DNA from 4 places in the Anaerostipes amylophilus genome. Region 4 is predicted to be linked to each of the others. Evidence: predicted binding sites of a transcription regulator. Region 4 holds the regulator's gene; each other region holds the start of a gene.

Region 1 (5,542 bases), 120 kb from region 4:
CATCATGATTTCTATAAAGTTAACTTCTGCATCCGGAGTTCACCATCTCCGGATGCAAAAGAAAAGCTCTTTTTCTTACTTGCTGTAATCGTAGAATCCTTTACCAGTTTTACATCCTAATAATCCTCCACGAACCATCTTTCTTAATAATGGATGTGGACGATATTTTGTATCACCGAATTCATTGTAAAGTACTTCCATGATTGCAAGGCAAACGTCTAATCCAATTAAATCACCTAAAGCTAAAGGTCCCATTGGATGGTTTGCTCCTAATTTCATAGCTGTATCAATACCTTCTACAGAAGCTACTCCATCAGCATAAATTCCGATTGCTTCGTTGATCATAGGAATTAAGATTCTGTTAACTACGAATCCAGCACCTTCTTCAACCTGTACAGGTGTTTTACCGATTTCTTCAGCGATTGCTTTGATCTTATCAACAACTTCTTTTGGTGTGTTGATACCAGCGATAACTTCAACCAGTTTCATAACAGGAGCTGGGTTAAAGAAATGCATACCGATCATTGGACGATCAAGTCCTGCACCAATTTCTGTGATTGATAAAGAAGATGTATTTGTAGCAAAGATAGCATCTGCTTTACAGATATCCTGTAATTCTTTGAATGTCTGTTTTTTGATTTCCATGTTTTCAATAGCTGCTTCTACGATTAAATCGCAGTCTGTACAGATATCTTTTACACCTGTTGTGATCTTTGCTAAGATAGCATCTACAGTTGCCTGTTCCATTTTTCCTCTTGCAACACGTTTTTCTAAACCTTTTGCGATTTTAGCTTTTCCGTTTGCTGCAAATTCTTCATTAATATCACATAAGCATACTTCATATCCTTCTGTCTGTGCAAATGCCTGTGCGATTCCGCTACCCATTGTTCCAGCGCCGATTACTCCAACTTTCATTATAATTCCTCCTGTAAAATTATTTTATTATGTGTTTTTCCAGTCTGCAGAAAATACCGCAGACTGAAAATATATTAAATTTCATTATTATTTGTTCTGGAAAGGAACAACTTTTAATTTCTTAGATTTATCTTTCTCTAAAAAGTTACCCATTCCTGCTTTCTGGTCTTCTGTTTCAAAACAGCTTCCAAAAGCTTTTTCTTCAACAACGATTGCCTGATCCATATCTACCTGAAGGCCTTCGTTGATTGCTTTCTTACATGCACGTACTGCGATTGGTGCATTAGATGCGATCTTGTTAGCTAATTTCTTAGCTGCTGCTAATAATTCCTCCTGTGGATATACTGCATTCACAAGTCCGATTCTGTAAGCTTCTTCAGCTTTGATGTTAAATGCTGTATAGATCATTTCTTTGGCTTTTCCAACTCCGACGATACGAGCAAGTCTCTGTGTACCACCGAATCCTGGTGTGATTCCAAGACCAACTTCAGGCTGTCCAAAGATTGCGTTTTCAGAACAGATTCTGATATCACAACTCATGGAAATCTCACATCCACCACCTAAAGCGAATCCATTGACTGCTGCGATAACTGGAATAGGGAATGTTTCGATCTTGCGGAATACATCGTTTCCTGTCTTACCGAAAGCTTCTCCTTCTGCTTTTGTTAATGTACTCATCTCTCCGATGTCAGCACCGGCAACGAAAGATTTATCTCCAGCACCTGTTAATACAACGGCTCTTGTTGCATCTAAGTCAATTGCATCAAAAGTTGCTTCGATCTCTTTTAATACTTCACTGTTTAATGCGTTTAATGCTTTTGGACGATTGATTGTTACAACACCTACAAAACCATCCTGCTCATATGTAACGAATTCCATTCTAAGAATTCTCCTTTCCTAATTATCTATAATTAATTAGTCTCTTTCAACGATAGTTGTGCAACCCATTCCACCACCGATGCAAAGTGTTGCAAGACCTTTCTTAGCGTCTCTCTTCTGCATTTCATGAAGCAGTGTAACGAAGATACGGCATCCTGAAGCTCCTACTGGATGTCCAAGAGCGATTGCTCCACCGTTTACGTTTACTTTGCTCATATCGAATTTCAGATCTCTTGCTACTGCTACAGACTGTGCTGCGAAAGCTTCGTTTGCTTCGATTAAGTCCATATCGTCAATTGTTAAGTTTGCTTTTGCTAAAGCTTTCTTTGTAGAAGCTACTGGTCCAACACCCATGATAGATGGATCTACACCACCAAGAGCTCCTGTTACATATGTAGCCATTGGTGTAACACCTAATTCTTTAGCTTTTTCTTCGCTCATTACTACGACTGCTGCTGCACCATCGTTGATTCCTGATGCGTTACCAGCTGTAACCATTCCACCTTCTTTTCCTGAACAGCATCTTAATCCTGCTAAAGATTCAGCTGTTGTTCCAGGTCTTGGTCCTTCGTCTGTATCTACGATAACTGTTTTCTTTCTCTGTTTTACTTCTACAGGAACGATCTCATCTTTGAATCTTCCTGATTCCTGAGCTGCGACTGCTTTCTGCTGAGAAGCTGCTGCAAACTCATCTAATTCTTCACGAGTTAATCCCCACTGTTCTGCTACGTTTTCAGCTGTGATCATCATGTGATAGTGATTGAATGCATCTGTTAATGCATCGTTAACCATTGTATCTACCAGTGTTCCGTTGTTCATACGATATCCGAAACGTGCTTTTGGTAATGCAAATGGAGCCATTGACATGCTTTCCATACCACCGGCAACAACGATATCAGCATCTCCTGCCTGAATCATCTGTGCTGCCATGTTTACACAGTTTAATCCTGATCCACATACTACGTTAACTGTAACTGCTGGTGTTTCAATTGGAAGTCCTGCGTTTAAGGAAGCCTGACGAGCAACGTTCTGTCCTAATCCTGCCTGGATAACGCATCCCATGTATACATGGTCTACCTGATCAGCTGGAACTCCTGCTCTCTTTAATGCTTCTTTGATTACGATTGATCCCATGTCTACTGCTGGTACTGTGCTGAGTACTCCACCCATTTTACCAATCGCTGTACGGCATGCTCCTGCGATAACTACTTTCTTTGCCATATCAATTTTCCTCCATATTCTTGATTATTATACTTTGGCGATCTTCTCTCTCGCCGATATGTTAATACTATCACAATCTTTTCTCATTTTCAATTGCTATTTTTTAAAAAGATTTTCAATAAATTGTGCAAAGTGCCAAAAACCGCATAAATACGTATTTTTTTGATGTATACAATACCCTTGTCGGATTGTATTTTTTTTAACACAATCCGACATAACTTATGACACTTTCTCACCGAATTGATAACTTTCTTGTATTTTCTATGAAATAATCCTGATTTTTTCGTGAAAAAAATAACAATTTTTACAATATAAATATATTTATACTCTTTATAAATTGATTTTTTGTTAAATTTACTTCACTTTCAACATGTCTAACTTAACACATCCCTGTATTTTTTCATTGAAAGAAAAAACTTTTTATTCCTATGAAAAATCCCCATATTTTTTAAAAACTTATTTCTGTACACGCAAAAAAGAGAGCTTGGTGTGTGCGTTAAAACGCCAAACTCTCTTTTCTCTTCTATATTATTGTCTTCTGATCATTAACGATCCTGCATGCTGATACAATCGATCGCTACCGGACCACCTCTGACTACTTCAATATTTGTATAACGTTCTTTAAACACCTTTAAAATAGAATCATTCTTTGTCTCTGTACGAATTGCTTCTATTAATAAGCTGTCTTTTCCCATATCCTTGATCAGGAAACGGAACACTTCTGCCATCTGGAAGATCTCTGCCATCTGCTTCTCTGTAAGACTTTTCACTTTGATAAACATGATTTCCTTTGTTCGGATCGATGTATCTGTATAGTCAATAACTTTAATAACTTCCACGCTTCGATTTAACTGTTTCTTGACCTGTTCAAATGTCTTTTCATCTGCATCAATACAGATCGTCATACGAGACATTGTTGGATCTTCTGTTTCTCCAACTGTAAGACTGTGTATATTGTAGGCTTTTCCAGAGAATAGTCCGGAAATTCTTGCAAGAACACCAACACGGTTTTCTACGAACAAGGAAAGCCATCTTCTTTCCATCTGATTATCCATTTTCATTCCTCCTATTCTTCTCCACGTTCCATGATCAGATCTGTGATAGATCCATTTGGTTTCACCATTGGCATAACAAGTTCTTCATTCTCAATGATAAATTCAATGATCGTTGGCCCATCTGTTTTCGCTTTTGCTTTCTCAAATGCTGGGATAATTTCTTCTTTCTTAAAGACTCTGATCCCCTGTGCTCCATAACTTTCAGCAAGTTTTACAAAATCTGGTGTATATGGCGGACATTTTGAAAAATCTCCATCACAATGATGTTCACAACTCTTTCTTCTTCTTAAACATGTACCTGCATATGCTTTATCATAGAAGAGATCCTGCCACTGTCTCACCATTCCAAGATACCCATTATTTAAAATACAGATTGTAATAGGAAGTTCCTGAATCACAGCTGTCGCGATCTCCTGGGAATTCATCTGAAATCCACCATCTCCAGATACACAAACAACTTCTCTTCCTGGATTACCAATTGCTGCACCAATTGCTGCTGGAAGACCATAACCCATCGTTCCGAGTCCACCAGATGTCAGCATCTGTCGTCTTCCATATAGTTGTAAGAACTGTGTCGTCCACATCTGATTCTGTCCAACGTCTGTTGTAACAATTGGTTCATCAAAGTACTCATTGATCGCATCAATGACCTGTTTTGGAACTAATTTTTCTTTTTCTTCCATTACTAATGGCTTTTGTTCATGCCATTCATTCATTCTTGACAGCCATTCATCTACTTTACATGGTTCTTCATTTTCTGCAATAGACAACATTAATGCGATGGCTTCTTTTGCATCTCCTACCAATGGCACATCAACTGTAACGTTCTTAGAGATCGCCGCTGTATCAATATCAATATGAATGATCTTGGCATCCGATGCAAATGTTCCAAGTTTTCCTGTAATTCGGTCATTAAATCTTGTTCCAATGGAAATCAACAGGTCACAACCATTTACTGCCTGATTTGCAGCATAATTTCCATGCATACCAATATTTCCATAATATAATTCATGATTTGTTGGTACGATTCCTCGTCCCATGATCGTTGTAACAACTGGAACCTTTAATGTTTCCATTAATTTGCACATCTCTTCTTGTGCCCCTGCGATCTTCGCACCTCCACCAATTAAGAATAATGGACGTTTCGCATCATAGATCATATTCATTGCACGAAGAATCTGTCCATGGTGTGGTTTCGTGTTTGGTTTATATCCACGGATATTGACTTCCTCTGGATATTCATCACTTCCTAATTCTGCCATCACATCTTTTGGAAGATCTAATAAGACTGGTCCCGGTTTCCCTGTTCTTGCAATATAAAATGCCTCTTTGATCAGGCGATTCAAATCCTCTCTTTTACGGACAACTATAACAAATTTCGCGATATTTCTTGTAACTCCGACAATATCGATCTCCTGAAATGTATCATTACCGATCAGATTTGTGGCAACCTGTCCTGTAAAACACACCAA
Region 2 (5,542 bases), 180 kb from region 4:
GAACCATTTCGATCAAAAAAATCGTTTCCAAATATAACGGAAATATCTCTTTTTCTTCTAGTGTTGAAGAATTTGTTGTAAATATTTCCATACCAATTCCACAAAACTTAAATTAAAATATTATTTATTATATAAGGAAGGGGAACATTATGAAAATCTGTATTTGTGATGATGAAAAAGACTTTATTCACAATTTTCAATTGCTTTTAGAACAGTACTTTAAAAAACGTAAAACTATCCATCATTTTAACTTCTTTGAAAATGAAGAGGATCTGCTATCTTATCTTGATTCTCAAAATGATATTGATATCTTATTTTTAGATATCAAATTTCAAACATATAGCGGAATAGAAATTGCTGAAAAAATACGAGCTATCAATCCATCCGTAATTTTAATCTTTTTGACTGCTTTTCCAGAATATGCTTTGTCTGGTTATAAAGTAAAAGCTTTTGATTATCTTGTAAAACCACTTTCATATACTCAACTAGAAAATGTTTTGGACCGAGCTATTTCAGAACTAACATCTAATAAAAATAATTTTTTAGTTGTGAAAGATTCTGGTAATATCTTCAAAATTAAATTTTCTGAAATTGTATACATAGAAACCTATAACCGAAATATTTTATTTCATTTAACATCTAGATCTGAAATCACAGGACATGAATCTTTAAAAACATACGAAACTAAACTTGATAAACGTTTTTATCGCTGTCATACAGGTTATATTGTTAATATGGCATATGTAACTTCTATACAAAAAGATTGTGCTGTATTAAATTTGAATATCACCATTCCAGTCAGTCGATATAAAAAGAAAAAGTTTCAAATGTTATTTACTGATTTTTTGTGTAATTCTATTTTTTAATCGAGTAGGAGGCGGTGACTAACCGCCGTCCTCTCACAGCACCGTACGTACTGTTCGGTATACGGCGCTTTCAATAGTTGACGTGCACTGACTGATAGGCTATGGCTAAATCATAAAAGCCACTGTTTATCAGTCTTTCTTTTGTCATTGCCATGTTTATTGCAACTGTATGCGTTGCGAACCAATGTCCCCGTCGGGTATTACCCGCTTGCATTGCCAAGTCTTCGGGTACTCCCATATTGATAAGATTACGTACCTTCGTCTTCGGTTTCTTCCACTGTTTCCATATACACATACGTATTCTGTGATAGAGCCATCCGTTGATGTCATCTATGTTGTTTTTCATACTTGCAATTCCATAGTAGTTAAGCCATCCTCTTGCATATACTTTGATTTTCTCAAGGCTTAGCTTGATTGTCTGACATCGCTTGCGGGAAGAACTTATTGATTGTTCGCCCCTTCGCTCCATTTCCATTACAGAAACTTCTTCACTACTATGGGTTCTGCTGACTTCTCACAGTTCATTGTTACTAGGCAAATGAAACCTCTGTGAGATCTCCACGCTTAAGTTGCACGCTCTTTCTCCTCATAAATCCGCCGCATTTACTCTGCTTCTACAAATGTGGTAGTTATTAGACTTTGCTGTCTTTCGCCAGCTTATCTCTCGAAGCCTAGCCTCATATGCGATTTCTGTCCGTCGGACCAAGGATTTGCCTACAGCTTCCTTCAGATTCCACCTCACGATGGACACCCTTGCTGTTCAGCTATACATTTCCCACTACCTGGGCATGTTCAGGACTTTCACCTGCGAGAGCGCGCCCATGGCGCGCAAACGAAACGTGCGCCGCTAGGCGCACATTTTTAAGAACCCCTGAAAGGTTGATCAACCTTTCAGGGGTTCTTTCATATTTTCTATGTCTATTAACTAGATACTGGCAATTTTCTATTCTGTATAATATCTTCCAAGTGCATCCGCACCCATAATTGCTGCATACAGATCTTCAGGTGTTACCTCAAATGGCATATTTCCCATTGTATCTTCTGGTGCGCATGCTAATTTCGCAACTTCCATAATCTGTTCTGGTTTCACTTCTTCGATTCCTAATCCTTTTAATGTCACAGGAAGTCCGACTTCACTGCAGAAATCAATTACTTCCATGATCTCATCTTCTCCCGCATCTTCTAGTACCAGCTGAACCAATGTTCCAAATGCTACTTTCTCTCCATGATACATCTTATGTGTTTCTGGGATTGCTGTAAATCCATTATGGATCGCATGTGCTCCTGCTAATCCTCCACTTTCAAATCCGATTCCTGATAAGTAAGTATTTGCTTCAATTACATTTTCTACAGCTTTTGTACAGATTCCTTCTCTTGCTGCTGTCATTGCCTGTACTCCGTTCTCCATTAATGTATCAAAACATAACTGTGCAAGATTCATTGCTGCCAATGTACATCTTCCGCCAACACAATTACTTGCATCGGATCTTTTACATGCTCTTGCCTCAAAATAAGTTGCCAGGGCATCTCCCATACCTGAAATCAACAATCTTACTGGTGCTTTTGAAACGATATCTGTATCTACCATAACCATATCCGGGCTTGATGGCAAGAACAAATATTTCTCAAATACACCTTCATCTGTATAGATCACAGATAATGCACTGCATGGTGCGTCTGTGGATGCAATGGTTGGTACAATAATGACTGGTTTCTTTGTATAGTATGCAACAGCTTTTGATGTGTCATGAATCTTTCCTCCACCGATTCCGATGATCACATCGCTTCCTGTTTCTTCTACGATCTTTATGATACGGTTGATCTCTGTCATACAACATTCTCCATTAAATACATCGTATGTCAGATTACTGTCTTTGTTCCCTTCGTTGATCGCTGGTTCTACTCGTTTTCTTCCGGATGCACTTGTTAAAATGAATAGATTCTTTCCGAACTTATCTGCATAGGAACATAGGTTTTTCATTTCCCCTTTTCCTTGGATGTAACGTGTTGGGCTTCCGATGATTGCTGCCATGATTTTGCTCCTTTCTTGGTTAATTTGATTTGGTGTTTGTTATTATTATAACATTATTTTAGTGGAATTGCTCAAAATTTTAATTGTAGTGTTGGCCAACTGAAGTCTTTCCGTATATGGAAAAAATAAATAAGCAACCGAAAGCACAGCGGTGAAATTTTGCTCATATACCTGAAGGTTATAGTGTAGGGAACTACAAGATTGGAAAATTTGAGTTGGTGTGTATGTTGGATGGTATTGGATATAATTAAGATTTAAATATATGTCAAACTTCTCGTCAAATCGGTGATTGTAAGTTCCTTTGATCTTCCGTTAACGGATACAAAAATTATCATCCAATACTGTTTAACATACACACTCCGTAGTGGTTTGAATAGTCTTCCGTTGTATGAGATAGAAAGAAGATCAGAACAAATATTTATAATATATCGGTGGCAACGATCAGCATATTTTAAGTGCATTTTTTACAAATTCGCAGCGCTCTGTGGTTGATTGTCTGACTGTAGCTGCGGGCATTTTGGCTCGCAGCCAAGGAGTTATCAAAGGAACAGGCGCGGATAGGCGATTTGTAAAAAACGCTCTTAAAATATGCGTGTTGCCACCGATATATTATAAATATTTGTTCTGATCTTCTTTCTATTTCATACAACAGTCAACGACTACCTTTCAAATCAGAATTATACAAAAAACAAGAAGGAATCCAAGATCCCTTCTTATTTTTCATATGGATTAAGAAAACAAGTGAACAAACTATTTGTTAACTTTTATTTTTCATTTTTTGCCTTAACGATTGCTTCTGCCATTTCTCTGACTCTCTGTGCAGGGGATGGTGCGTTTAAGATTCCGGAGGTTGCACCTGTTCCGTCTGCTCCTAATTTTACTACATTGTAGCAGTCTTCAGCTGTGCTTACGCCGGATGCGATCATTACTAATACATTTGGATTGATCGCATTTAACGCTTTGACTGTTTCAATTGTGTAAGAATCATCTGCCACCTGGCCTGTTCCGATCAAGTCTGTTGGCTCTGCCAGTACGATGTCTGGGTCCATGCAGGCAACTGCTTTGGCTTCTACGGTTGAGTCTGCACATACAACTGTGATCATGTCAAGTTCTTTTGCTCGTTTGATCGTTGCGTACAGATCACTGACTGTTTTAGGATTCTCTGCATGATTTAAAAATAATGCTTCAGCTCCAGCTTCTTTTAAAGATTCTGGTAATACGTGTCCCATTCCTCTTCCTGGAACTAATGGGTCCATGGACTGTGCACATACGATGATATCAGTTGTATTTTCTTTGATCATACGGATATCCGCATATGGACATGTGAAATATATCTGAAGTCCTGTATCTTTGGCAACCTGATCAGCTGCTTTTGCTAATTCAAGACTTTCTTTTCCGTATAAATATGACTTAGGATTGACAATTAAAAATGGTGACTGGGCTTTTGCCATGATGCTTTCCTCCTTATTCTCCAAGAACTACAATCTTACATTTTCTTGTACGTGGACGTGTACGGTCAAAATCTGCAAAATATACATATCCTGTTGTACCTACCCCAAGTTTTCCGTTATCTACTTCGAATGTTTCACTGGAACCTAATAATGTTGATTTTAAATGTGCATCTCCATTAAATAATGCTGTTCTGTCTCCTCCTGGAAGATAATCTTCAGCATTTGGCCAGCTTTCTACTGCTTTGTAGTGTTCTTCTCCTGGATATACATACTGATCTTTGGATACATGGTCTGGAATGATCTTTGCAAGAACATTATTTAAATCTTCCTGTAAAAATTCATCTCCATCTTCATTATAGTCATGACAGAATTCTTCGAAGAATACGGAACATGTTGTATGAGGAGAAATCACGGCACAGATACCGTTCTTGATCCCGCTTTCTTCAATGACTCTTCTTACGTCCTTTGTAATATCAATATATGTTGGGGTTTTCCCATGAGATTTTACCTCAATTGTTTCTTTATATACTGCCATTTTTATCCTCTTTTCTATAATTTCTGGAATACTTTGATCGCACGTTTTACATCTTCTTTGATCGCTTCTGTTGCTTTGATTGCCATAGAATCATAGAAATTTGTTTCATCATCTTTCCAGAATTCTTTGGAGGCTTTTCCTCCGGCAACATTCATATATGTATAGTAATTTACTTTACAGATTCCGTTCTCGATCGCAACAGCGTAATCTTCATCGGATACTCCGGATCCACCATGCATAACTAGTGGTACATTAGCAGCCTCTCTGATTCTTGCTACTCGAGGAAGATCTAGTTTTGGTTCTGTTAAATATACTCCATGTGTTGTACCAAATGCAACAGCTAAACAGTCAACCCCTGTTAACTCTACAAATTTCTTTGCAACTTCTGGATCTGTATAAATATCATCAAGATCATCATAATCATCCTTGCTGTCTGCGGAGCCACCCTCTCCATGAACAACTTCAGATGTAAAAATATGTCCAAGTTCTGCCTCTACACTTGCACCTACTGCATGTGCGATTTTCACAATCTCTTTTGTTTCTTCGGCATTTTCTTCAAAGCTTTTTGCTGATGCATCGTACATAACTGATGTAAACCCTAAACGCAAGGCCTGTACACATCGTTCAAAGGAGCTTCCATGATCTAAATGAAGTGCAA
Region 3 (5,542 bases), 110 kb from region 4:
GAAGTCCTGTCTTGCAATAAAATATTTACGATCATCCAGCTGACTTAAGTATTCAAGTACACCATCTCGTTCCTCAAATCCACTATCTCCTCCACTGTAAATACAGATACTCATGATCCCACCAGTTTTTAGCAGCTCAAACCCTGCTTGTATTGCCTCAATCGTTGTGTTTGTCTTCGTTGCAAGATGGTGATCTCCACCCGGAAGATAGCCAAGATTAAACATAATACAGGATACTTCTGATTCTTTGACGTACTTTTTCATATGTTCGTGTCCATCCAGGATCAGTTTTGCATTCATTTCATGCTTATCTAACTTTTCTTTTGTTTGTCTTAATGCATCCTCCTGCACATCAAAGGCATATACTTTTCCATCTATTCCTGTTTTACTGCATAAATAATAAGTATCTCCACCTTTTCCCATCGTTGCATCAATGCAGCAGTCTCCTTCTTTGATATATCCATCCAATACCTGATGGATCCAATCTGTCATAGTAATTCTCATTTCATTATTTCCTTTTATTTGCTTATATTAATGAGTCCTGTTTTTTAAGGATTCTCCACCAACAATAAAAAAGCAGGGAAGTTTATTGGCAAACTCCCCTGTATTTTTATTAATAGTATGTTACAACCGGATCACCCTGGCTTACTAATTTGTATAATGTTGCTGCGGAAGATGTTGGAAGGTTAACGCATCCATGAGATCCGTTAGAAACATATTCACTTCCACCAAAGGATCCTCTCCATGGTGCAGAGTGGAATCCTACATTGCCAATGAATGGCATCCAGTATTTAACGTCAGAACTGTATCCCTGTCCACTTAATGTCGCACTTGGCTGTTTATAAAGAATATACGCAACACATTCTGGTGTCTTACGGTCTGCTGTAAGCTTACCAGTAACACAAGCTGTCGCAAATTTTAATTTTCCTTTTTTATAATAATAAACAGTCTGTGCACCCATATCTACTTCTACATAAGTATCTCCGATATCTCCGTTAACACCATCATAGACTTTCGCTTTTTCTCTCCAGTATGGCTCTCTTGTTTCTGTTGTTCCTTCTTTTAACATCTTCTTTACAGAAGCCATTTCTTTGTCTTTACTGATACGCCATCCATATGGTCCACCATAGATCTTCTTTGTACGTCCATCATGTGTTTTAAACTTATGCCATCCATACTGTGTATTGTATTTATACATAAATTTTAATAGCCAGTTTTCCATTGCATTTTTGTCTACTTTATATCCTGAATAATCTTTCTTGGTCTTTAACCAGCTACTGTATGTATTCTTATCAAGAACAACTACCTGTTTTCCAAATTTATATGTAATACTTCCTTTTAACTTCTTGTTCATCTCTTTTGTAAGACTTACAAGCTTGTCACTCTTAGATGTATATTCTGGATTGTTATAGCAGTTCTCTTTATCCAGAGAAATTGAAGGAATTCCATCTTTGACAGCTTGTCCAATCTTCTTTGCTGCTATATCTTCCTTAAGTTCTGTTCCTTCCTCTTCTTTCTGGATGATGAATTTTCCATCTTTATATACTGGTTTTGCATTCGCCGTCTTGATCATCTTCTTACTATTGAATGCATCTAGTTTCTTATATGCTTTATTGAAAGACTTTGTATCATAAGAATACATTGTCACATTGTCATAATGTTCTGTACCAAATAGTCCTTTAATCCATCCAAATGATCCTTGATCTTCTTTAATCTGTTTAATCTCATCGGCACCTTCAAACTTGGTTTTAACCTGATCACTTGTTAATGTTTCTGTCTTTCCTTTTCTTTCCTTGATAGTTAAAGAATAGTCACTTGCATTCTTATTGAAAATCTCAACAACTTCATCTGCTGTCTTTCCAGCAACATTCATTCCATTGATCTTAGTTCCCCAGAAGAATTTCTTACTGAAGTAAAAACCAATCACAAAATAGATTACCAGTACCGCAACAACTGCAATTCCAAGATAATGTTTCCATGTTAGTTTTTTATTTTCCATTTGTTTTATCCCTCCTAAATACAACTTCCTATTATAGTGCAATCTTTCTAAAATAACTACTGTTTTTTTATACTTTTATGTATTTTTATAGAATCAATTTTCATAATTTTTTTGGTTTTTTTAAGATACTTTGATAATTTTTTAACATTTTCTCTTGTACTTACACATTCAAAATGATAAAATATAACTAGTGTGTTAACAATGAAACTTAGATTTCATCTAATTTATTTTTAGGAGGACTTATTATGTCATTCACGCAAGAATATCAAAAAAAATTAACAACAGCAGATGAAGCAGTTAAGGTTGTAAAATCTGGAGACCGTCTGGAATATGGATGGTGCGTAACAACTCCAGTAGCTTTAGATGAAGCACTGGCAAAACGTATGCCAGATCTTGAAAATATCCAGATCCATGGTGGTATCGTTATGCGCCCACTGGCAATCACTCAGATTGAAAATCCAGCGGACCATTTCACATGGAATTCCTGGCACATGGGTGGTTTAGAAAGAAAATGGATCAATGAAGGATTCTCTTTCTATGCACCAATTCGTTACTCTGAATTACCAAGCTACTATCGTGATTATCTTCCAGAAACTGATGTCGTTATGATGCAGGTTGCACCTATGGATGCTCACGGATATTTCAACTTTGGTCCTAGTGCATCTCATACAGCTGCTATGCTTGAGAAAGCAAAATGCGTTATCGTTGAGGTTAATGAGAATATGCCTCGTTGCCTTGGAGGATTTGAAGAAGGAATCCATATTTCCAAAGTTGATATGATCGTTGAAGGAAATAATCCAGCAATCGATGAATTAGGTGGCGGAGGAGCTGCGACTGAAGTTGATCAGGCAGTTGCAAAACTGATCGTTGATCAGATTCCTGATGGAGCTTGTTTACAGCTTGGTATTGGTGGTATGCCAAATGCCGTTGGATCTCTGATCGCAGAATCTGACTTAAAGGACTTAGGTGTTCATACAGAAATGTACGTTGATGCGTTCGTTGATATTGCAAAAGCTGGTAAGATTACTGGAGCTAATAAAAACATCGATCGTTATCGTCAGACATATGCTTTCGCAGCAGGTACTAAGAAGTTATATGATTATTTAAATGATAACCCAGCATGCATGAGTGCTCCTGTTGATTATACAAACAGCATTGCTACTATTTCATCCATTGATAACTTTATCTCTATCAATAATGCGGTAGATATTGACCTTTATGGACAGATCAGTGCTGAATCTTCAGGAATTCGTCAGATCAGTGGTGCCGGCGGACAGCTTGACTTCGTTATGGGTGCTCACTTATCTAATGGTGGTAAGAGTTTCGTATGCTTGTCTTCTACTTTCACAAATAAGAAAGGTGAGACATTCTCAAGAATCCTTCCTACATTACATAATGGATCTATCGTTACTGATACTCGTGCAAATGCTCACTATATTGTTACCGAATATGGTATGGCTAACTTAAAAGGTAAGTCTACATGGGAACGTGCTGAAGCATTAATTAACATCGCTCATCCAGACTTCAGAGACCAGCTGATCAAAGATGCTGAAACTGCTCATATCTGGAGAAGATCTAATAAATAAACTTCCAAAAGAGGTTTAATAGTTTTTTAAATTTTCCAAATTTTAAAAATCCCGAATCCATTCATTCTGTTGGATTCGGGATTTGTTTTTATTTAATTTTTACGCTCTCAATATTCTTAATGATGATCGTGCTTCCACCACCTGATTCTTCAATGATCTCAACATTATCTTTCATATTATATTCTTCCATTGGAATCTTAATCTCAATCCCTGTATCTGTTTCTAGCATCTGATATTCAAGTCTCTTTACTGTATTTTCCTTTGCTACAGTAAATGTATCATACTGCATATCGTATCGTTCAATCTTCTCATCAAATTCCTGTTTCTTTCCTTGATGATTTCCAAAAAGTTTATCTCCGATCTCATTAACTTTAAACGCCTGATTCTCTGAAAATTCTTCTCTTAAACGGCTTTTCATATCCAGCCTTTTTGCAATACCATCTTCTGGATAATGATTGTTGATATCATTGATGACTTTATTTAAAATCTGAAATTTCTTTTTTGGTGCAAGATCTGCATAACATTGTAAAAAACGTTCTGACAGATAATTGATCTTATCTCCATTTAACATCTCATATTTCTTTTCTACCAATCGCACTTTATATTCTGACAGATCAATAATAACTGCTTCTGTAAGTTTTGCCGAATCTGTCGGCATAACTCTTTGTTTCACGATATCATTTGCCTGTACATCTTCTTCTTCCTGATGCACATATGTCACCTTATAATTCATTTTTAGCAATGCCAGATGAACTACACTTTGAACTTGAAATGTAACACAAAGTAAATCTCCTGCTGGGATTGTAACACTATCACACATGATGTCAAATAAATTTTCTCCAAGTATTCTCGTTGCCTCAATAAAACTCTCGTCATCGGTCTCATCCATGCTTTCTAACAGACTTAAAATTGGTGAAACACTGCCATCAAACTGACATCTTTTCGCATCATCACTTTCCATAATCTTAAAAATATGCCCTCTGACAAATTCCATAAGATCTGGTCCCATATCAAGAAGCTGGCTGGATAGCCCAAGGTAACCTGTATGACTATCTAATATATGTAAAATTCCTTTTCTGATGATAATATCGTCTTTCTGTATATGTTCCATCTTTATCTCCTTTTTGTTTTTATTCCTTGTATTTTATCATATCGACTCTTTTTAGGCAAAAGATAATCCTGGTTCGCAGAAAAAAATTTTATAACAAAAAAGTCATGGTTCCCTACACCATGACTTCTGCTAATATGAAAAATCCCCATGTATCCTCACTACATAAAACTGGCAACCCACTGTCAGTGATTCTTTCTGCGAACCCCTTCACAAAAACAAATCAGTGAGAAATGTAAAATTCCATATTCTCTATAGGATCCACTCATTGATATCTTACTCGTGGCAAAATGTTATCTTCAGGCTCCCTATTTCCTAAAAATAAAAAACCGTATATAGAATAATCTCATAATCTATAACGGTTGCCTCTATCAGGATAAAATATCCATATCACATTCCCTTAATGTTAAATGTGGCAACCGGCTGTCATAATCTCTAAAAAGACCTTAGACCCTTTGGCTTTGCGTCCCTGCCTTTCAACAGGTTTGCCCTATGAATAAATATGAACTTTTATTTACATATATAATATCATGATTCATAAATAATGTCAATCATCTTTTTCTTAGTTATTAATATTTATAATAGTTTTCTTTCCTTATACATATAAAAAGTCCGCGATAAAATTACCGCGGACTACTTAAGGATTAAATTCTCAAAAGTTGATTATTTAACAACTGCTCTTAATTTTTCTGTTAAAGCTGGTACGATCTTGTTTAAGTCTCCAACGATTCCGTAATCAGCTACATCAAAGATAGGAGCTGTCTCATCTTTGTTGATTGCAATGATGATATCAGATTCTTCCATACCTGCAACATGCTGGATTGCTCCAGAAATACCGATTGCGAAGTA
Region 4 (5,542 bases):
CGATAAAATAGCGGTAGAAGTTTACATCAAGATAATACATCGTTTTTACATATGGCAGTGGTTTAAATACATAAATGTTATCAACGTAAAATGTATGTTCTGGAAGCTCTAACTGGCATTCACGAAGCAGGGCTGTACGATAGATGACAGAATGCATTAGAATATACTGGCTGACAGGGAAACGTCCGACATCATCCCAGCAAAAGATCTTGTCTTTTGGAATTGCGTGACGATAGTGGATCACTGTTTTTTTCTTAGCACCCTGTTTTTCATACACATAATTGGAAAGCAGCATATCAAGAACTGTTCCTTGTTTGTAAAAAGTAGAGAGTGTATCAAGAATTTCGCCATAAGCATATTCATTTACCCAGTCATCGCTGTCGACAACTTTTAAATAAATTCCTTTTGCATTTTTGATTCCTGTATTAACGGCACCACCATGTCCTTTATTTTCCTGATGGATAGCACGGCAGATATCAGGATATTTTTTTTCATATTCATCGGCGATGGCAGCTGTATTGTCAGAAGAACCATCATTGACGATAAGAATTTCAACTTGGTCTCCTCCTGGTAATAATGTATCAATACAGTGTCTCATATATTCCTGAGAGTTGTAACAAGGTACAACAAAGGATATTAATTTCATAAAAACCTCCTGTTTAAAATACGATTAACATTCTTATTATATATGTTTTTTGATCAATTAGCAAAGAGTTTCCCACTCTTCATAAAGTTCTTCCAAAGAAGAAGTGATCTCTGCCTGTTTGTTGCTAAGTTCCATTAGTTTTGCAGGATCAGAAGCATTTTCAGGTAAAGACATGGCTTCGGAAAGTTCTTCTTGCTTTGTTTCAAGGTCGGTGATCATATCTTCGACTTTTTTCAGTCTGTTCTCACGTTTCCTTTGCTTTGCCTGTTCTTCTTTTTGTTGTTTCCAGTCAAGTTTTGCTTCCGTATCAACAGAAACAGCGGAAGTAGAAGCAGCATTTAGAGCAGCCTTTTCTTTCTCTTTCTGTGCGATATAATCTTGATAATTACCAGGATATGAAGTTAATCCGTGGTCAGAAATTTCCAGAATTCTTGTTGCTGTTTTGTTGATAAAATAACGATCATGTGAAACGTACAGAATCGTTCCAGTGTAAGCGTTCATTGCTGATTCAAGGATTTCTTTTGACTGAATATCCAAATGGTTCGTCGGCTCATCAAGAATCAGAAAGTTTGCATGAGAAAGCATTAATTTTGCAAGGGAAACTCGACCTTTTTCGCCACCACTTAAAGAGGAGATCGGACGGAATACATCTTCTCCATAAAATAAAAATGCTGCAAGTGTATTACGGATCTTTGTATTGTTCAGGTCAGGATAGGCATCAGAAATTTCATCAAAGATGGTTTTAGAATCATCTAAGTTATCCTGTGCCTGATCGTAGTAACCGATAGAAACACCTGCACCAAGAGTGATCGTTCCTCCGTTATTGCTGATCTTTTTGCAAATGATCTTTAATAAGGTGGTCTTACCAGTTCCGTTTGGACCGATTAGGGCAACGCGTTCTTCACGAAAGATATCTGCACTGAGACCTTCAAATAGAGGTTTGCTTCCAAATGATTTTGAAACATCTTTTAATGTAAGAACGTCATTTCCACTGACTACTTCTGGCTCAATGCTAAGACGCATGTCTGCATTATATTCAGTTGGTTTTTCTAAAACTTCAATTTTGTTTAAAGCTTTCTCGCGGCTTTCTGCTCGTTTGATCGATTTCTCACGATTAAACTGCTTTAATTTTTTGATAACTTCCTTTTGGTGTTTGATCTCTTGTTGCTGGTTTTTATACTCTTTTAGACGGATTGCTTTGATCTGGTCGCGTTTCTCAATAAATGTAGTATAATTTCCATCAAACAGCATGGAATGCCCTTGGTCGATCTCCATAACTTTATTGACAATTTTGTCAAGAAAATAACGATCATGAGATACAATGATCACGGCACCTTTATAATGAGATAAATAATTTTCAAGCCATCTGATAGAATCGACATCCAGATGGTTTGTCGGCTCATCAAGAAGCAGGATGTCTGGATTCTTAAGAAGAAGTTTACCAAGAGCAACACGAGTTCGCTGCCCTCCAGATAAGGTATTGATCTCTTTTGAAAAATCTTCTTCGGAAAATCCAAGCCCTTTAAGGATTCCTGTGATCTCACTTTTGTAAGCAAATCCATTTAACTGTTCAAATTTATGAGTTGCGTTTGTATACTGGTTCATTTTCTGCTCCAGTGCATCACCGGTCAGATGCTTCATTTCTTGTTCATATGTACGCATCTGTTCATCTAGTTCAATGACTTCCTTCTTAACGGAGAGAAGTTCATCAAAGATCGTATGATGAAATGTATGATCCTGATGTTGGGCAAGATAGCCGATGCTGGCATCCTTTTTTAAAGAAATTTCCCCATCATCACTGGAAATTTCTCCAATCAGTATTTTTAAAAGTGTCGATTTTCCGGCACCGTTATATCCGATGATTGCCAGCCGGTCGTTTTCATTTAAGTGAAATGAGATATTCTGCAAGACAGGTTTTTCAACAAAAGTTTTGCAGATATTCTGGCATGATAATATCATTAAGATACCCCTTTCCAATTTTTTATTGACATTATTTTTCAGAATACCATATTTTTTGAGAAAATGAAATAATTTCATGATAGAAAGATTGACAGTTATTAGACAATCTTATATAATTATAAACAGAATAAAGATTTTGGAGGAATAAAATGGCAAACTCAGGTAAGAATATTTCTTCAGCAGTTATCAAGCGCCTTCCAAGATATTTTCGTTATCTTGGTGCATTAAAGGCAAGGAATATTACAAGAATATCTTCAAAAGAATTAAGTGAACAGATGATGGTAACAGCATCTCAGATTCGTCAGGATCTTAATAACTTTGGCGGATTTGGACAGCAGGGATACGGGTATAATGTAGATAATTTATATACAGAGATTGGCAAGATTTTAGGATTGGATAAGAGAAATGACATGATCATTGTAGGAGCAGGTAACCTTGGACAGGCACTTGCTAATTACCAGTCTTTTAATGAAGATTATGGATATAAAGTTATGGCATTATTTGATGTCAATCCAAAACTGATCGGAATTTCTGTTCGTGGAGTGAAAGTTCTTGATACAGATGAACTTGAGAACTTTATTAAGACACACGGCATCAAGATCGCTGCACTGACGATACCGAAAGATCAGGCACCAGCGATCGCCAAGAAGATGGCAGAATGGGGAATCAAAGGATTCTGGAATTTTGCACCGATCGATCTTCATCTGCCGGATAATGTTACGGTAGAGAATGTCCATCTGGCAGAGAGTCTGATGACGTTAACATATAATGTTCACAATAGAGAAGAACAAGAACAGGAACAATAGGCACAGCAGGTGATAGATGAGATGATTGCTGGAATAGGAACAGATCTTGTAGAGATAGGAAGAATAGAAGAGATGCTTCATAGAGGAAGTCGTCTTACAAGAATTTTTACAACAACTGAATTAGCGTGTGCAAAAGACAATGCTGCGACTTTAGCTGGCAATTTTGCTGTAAAAGAAGCCGTTTCCAAAGTATTTGGAACCGGCTTTTTCGGTATGGAACCATATGAGATCGAAGTATTAAGAGATAAGTTTGGGGCACCATATGTGAAATTATATGGGGGTGCAAGACAGCTTGCGAAGGATAAGAAGATCATAAAGATCCATGTATCGATCACTAATACAAAGGAATTTGCACAGGCATTTGCGATAGGAGAATGCGTATGAAATATGTATTAAAGAATCAGGAAATGCAGACGGTTGATTATGAAACAATTCATGGAATAGGAATTCCAGGGCTTGTGCTGATGGAGAGAGCATCAAAAGCGGTTGCAGACTATGCAGTGCAGATGATCGATCATTCCAAGAGAATTCTGGTAATTTCAGGAATTGGTAATAATGGAGGGGATGCTCTTGCCTGTACAAGAATTTTGCTTGAACAGGACTATCTGGTAGATTATATGATTGTTGGAAATTTGGAAAAAGCTTCAGATGATCTGAAATTACAGCTTCAGATTCTTAAAAATCTTGGATATTTTCCATTAGAAAATGCAAATTTTCATGAATATGACCTTTTGATCGAAGGAATTTTTGGAGTTGGACTTTCCAGAGAAGTTGGCGGTATTTACAAAGAAATGATTGAGCGTATCAATGCATGTGGCAAATCTGTCATTGCAATCGATATTCCGTCTGGTATCAGTGGAGACAGCGGAAAAGTTCTTGGATGTGCTGTTCATGCAGCAATAACGGTCACATTTGGCAGTTATAAAAGAGGACATTTATTATATCCAGGACGTGAATACTGTGGGAATATAAAACTTGTATCCATTGGATTTCACAACCAGACGATTAAAAAATATGCAACGGGATACACATTGGAAGCAGATGATCATTTAATGCCAGAAAGGAAAGCATATTCCAACAAGGGAAGTTATGGAAAAGTTTTGATCATTGCTGGAAATAAAACGATGTCAGGAGCAGCATGTTTTGCAGCAGAAGCAGCATTGCGGATGGGAGCAGGTCTTGTAAAAGTGCTTTCAGATGTACAGAATCGTTCAGTTTTACAGACAAAACTTCCAGAAATTTTATTTGGAGAACGAAAAGATTTAAAAGAATCTCTAAATTGGTGTGATTGTATCTTATTTGGCCCAGGAATCGGAGTTAGTGAAGAGACAAAAGAAATGTTGGAAATGATTCTTGAGGAAGGAACAAAACCATTAGTTATTGATGCAGATGGATTAAATACGATCAGCAGATATGATATGGAAATTAATTATCCATATGGACTGATCTTGACTCCACATCTGATGGAAGCATCAAGACTGATGGCATGTGATATTATGCAAATGAAAGAAGATTTATGTCAGAATGCATATGAGCTTGCAAAAAAATATCATTGCATTGCAGTTTTAAAAGATGCAGCAACTATCGTTGCACAAGAAGGTGATTTGGTGTATATTAATCAAAGCGGAAATGATGGAATGGCAACTGGAGGAAGTGGAGATGTTCTTGCCGGAATGATCACAGGCCTTTTAGGAGGCGGATTAGCTGCTCATGAGGCAGCAGTTCATGGAGTTTATCTTCACGGCCTTGCAGGAGATCATGCAAGATGTGATCTGGGTGCTTACAGCATGATCGCATCAGATATTATCACTCACATAAAGGATGTTACAGGAGGAAGCTATGAATCAGTACTATAGAGTGCATGCAGTCATTGATCTGGATGCAATCTGTCATAATATACAGGAAGTAAAACGTGTCGTTGGAGAAGGTGTCAAGGTAATGCCAGTGATTAAGGCTGACGGATATGGACATGGAGCAGTGCCAATCGCAAAAGAATTAAATAAGATTGGGGTTGATGCATTTGCAGTTGCGATCCTTGAAGAGGGAATCACACTTCGAAATCATGGGATTAAAAAACCAATTTTGATTTTAGGATATACATCAGAATATCAGTACAGCTCATTGATCCAGT

The links. The regulator Rex, encoded in region 4, represses fermentation and respiration genes when NADH is low (regulators of the CRP and FNR family bind a similar motif). The targets are predictions, from matches to a motif close to ATTGTTAANTANTTAACAAT.
Region 1: the regulator Rex is predicted to act here: its motif matches at 3,073-3,092, upstream of OCV53_RS04765 (acetyl-CoA C-acetyltransferase).
Region 2: the regulator Rex is predicted to act here: its motif matches at 2,934-2,953, upstream of OCV53_RS04525 (glycerol dehydrogenase).
Region 3: the regulator Rex is predicted to act here: its motif matches at 2,129-2,148, upstream of OCV53_RS04800 (butyryl-CoA:acetate CoA-transferase).

Annotation. Positions count from the first base shown of each region.
Region 1 covers NZ_JAOQJG010000003.1:59,896-65,437, reverse strand. Annotated here, with positions in the region: gene OCV53_RS04775 (3-hydroxybutyryl-CoA dehydrogenase) at 76-915, opposite strand; gene OCV53_RS04770 (enoyl-CoA hydratase-related protein) at 1,003-1,794, opposite strand; gene OCV53_RS04765 (acetyl-CoA C-acetyltransferase) at 1,831-3,015, opposite strand; gene ilvN (acetolactate synthase small subunit) at 3,561-4,070, opposite strand; gene ilvB (biosynthetic-type acetolactate synthase large subunit) at 4,082-5,542, opposite strand, start outside.
Region 2 covers NZ_JAOQJG010000003.1:395-5,936, reverse strand. Annotated here, with positions in the region: gene OCV53_RS04540 (ATP-binding protein) at 1-116, shown strand, start outside; gene OCV53_RS04535 (LytR/AlgR family response regulator transcription factor) at 150-866, shown strand; partial or broken gene OCV53_RS12410 (group II intron maturase-specific domain-containing protein) at 937-1,305, opposite strand; gene OCV53_RS04525 (glycerol dehydrogenase) at 1,810-2,898, opposite strand; gene OCV53_RS04520 (triose-phosphate isomerase) at 3,663-4,349, opposite strand; gene OCV53_RS04515 (YjbQ family protein) at 4,363-4,884, opposite strand; gene OCV53_RS04510 (class II fructose-bisphosphate aldolase) at 4,899-5,542, opposite strand, start outside.
Region 3 covers NZ_JAOQJG010000003.1:68,271-73,812, reverse strand. Annotated here, with positions in the region: gene mnmM (tRNA 5-(aminomethyl)-2-thiouridylate-methyltransferase MnmM) at 1-504, opposite strand, end outside; gene OCV53_RS04805 (L,D-transpeptidase family protein) at 614-1,999, opposite strand; gene OCV53_RS04800 (butyryl-CoA:acetate CoA-transferase) at 2,245-3,585, shown strand; gene OCV53_RS04795 (nucleoid-associated protein) at 3,674-4,696, opposite strand; cyclic di-GMP riboswitch class I at 5,105-5,193, opposite strand; gene OCV53_RS04790 (electron transfer flavoprotein subunit alpha/FixB family protein) at 5,357-5,542, opposite strand, start outside.
Region 4 covers NZ_JAOQJG010000003.1:176,158-181,699, forward strand. Annotated here, with positions in the region: gene OCV53_RS05295 (glycosyltransferase) at 1-646, opposite strand, end outside; gene abc-f (ribosomal protection-like ABC-F family protein) at 704-2,605, opposite strand; gene OCV53_RS05305 (redox-sensing transcriptional repressor Rex) at 2,755-3,411, shown strand; gene acpS (holo-ACP synthase) at 3,433-3,795, shown strand; gene OCV53_RS05315 (bifunctional ADP-dependent NAD(P)H-hydrate dehydratase/NAD(P)H-hydrate epimerase) at 3,792-5,267, shown strand; gene alr (alanine racemase) at 5,251-5,542, shown strand, end outside.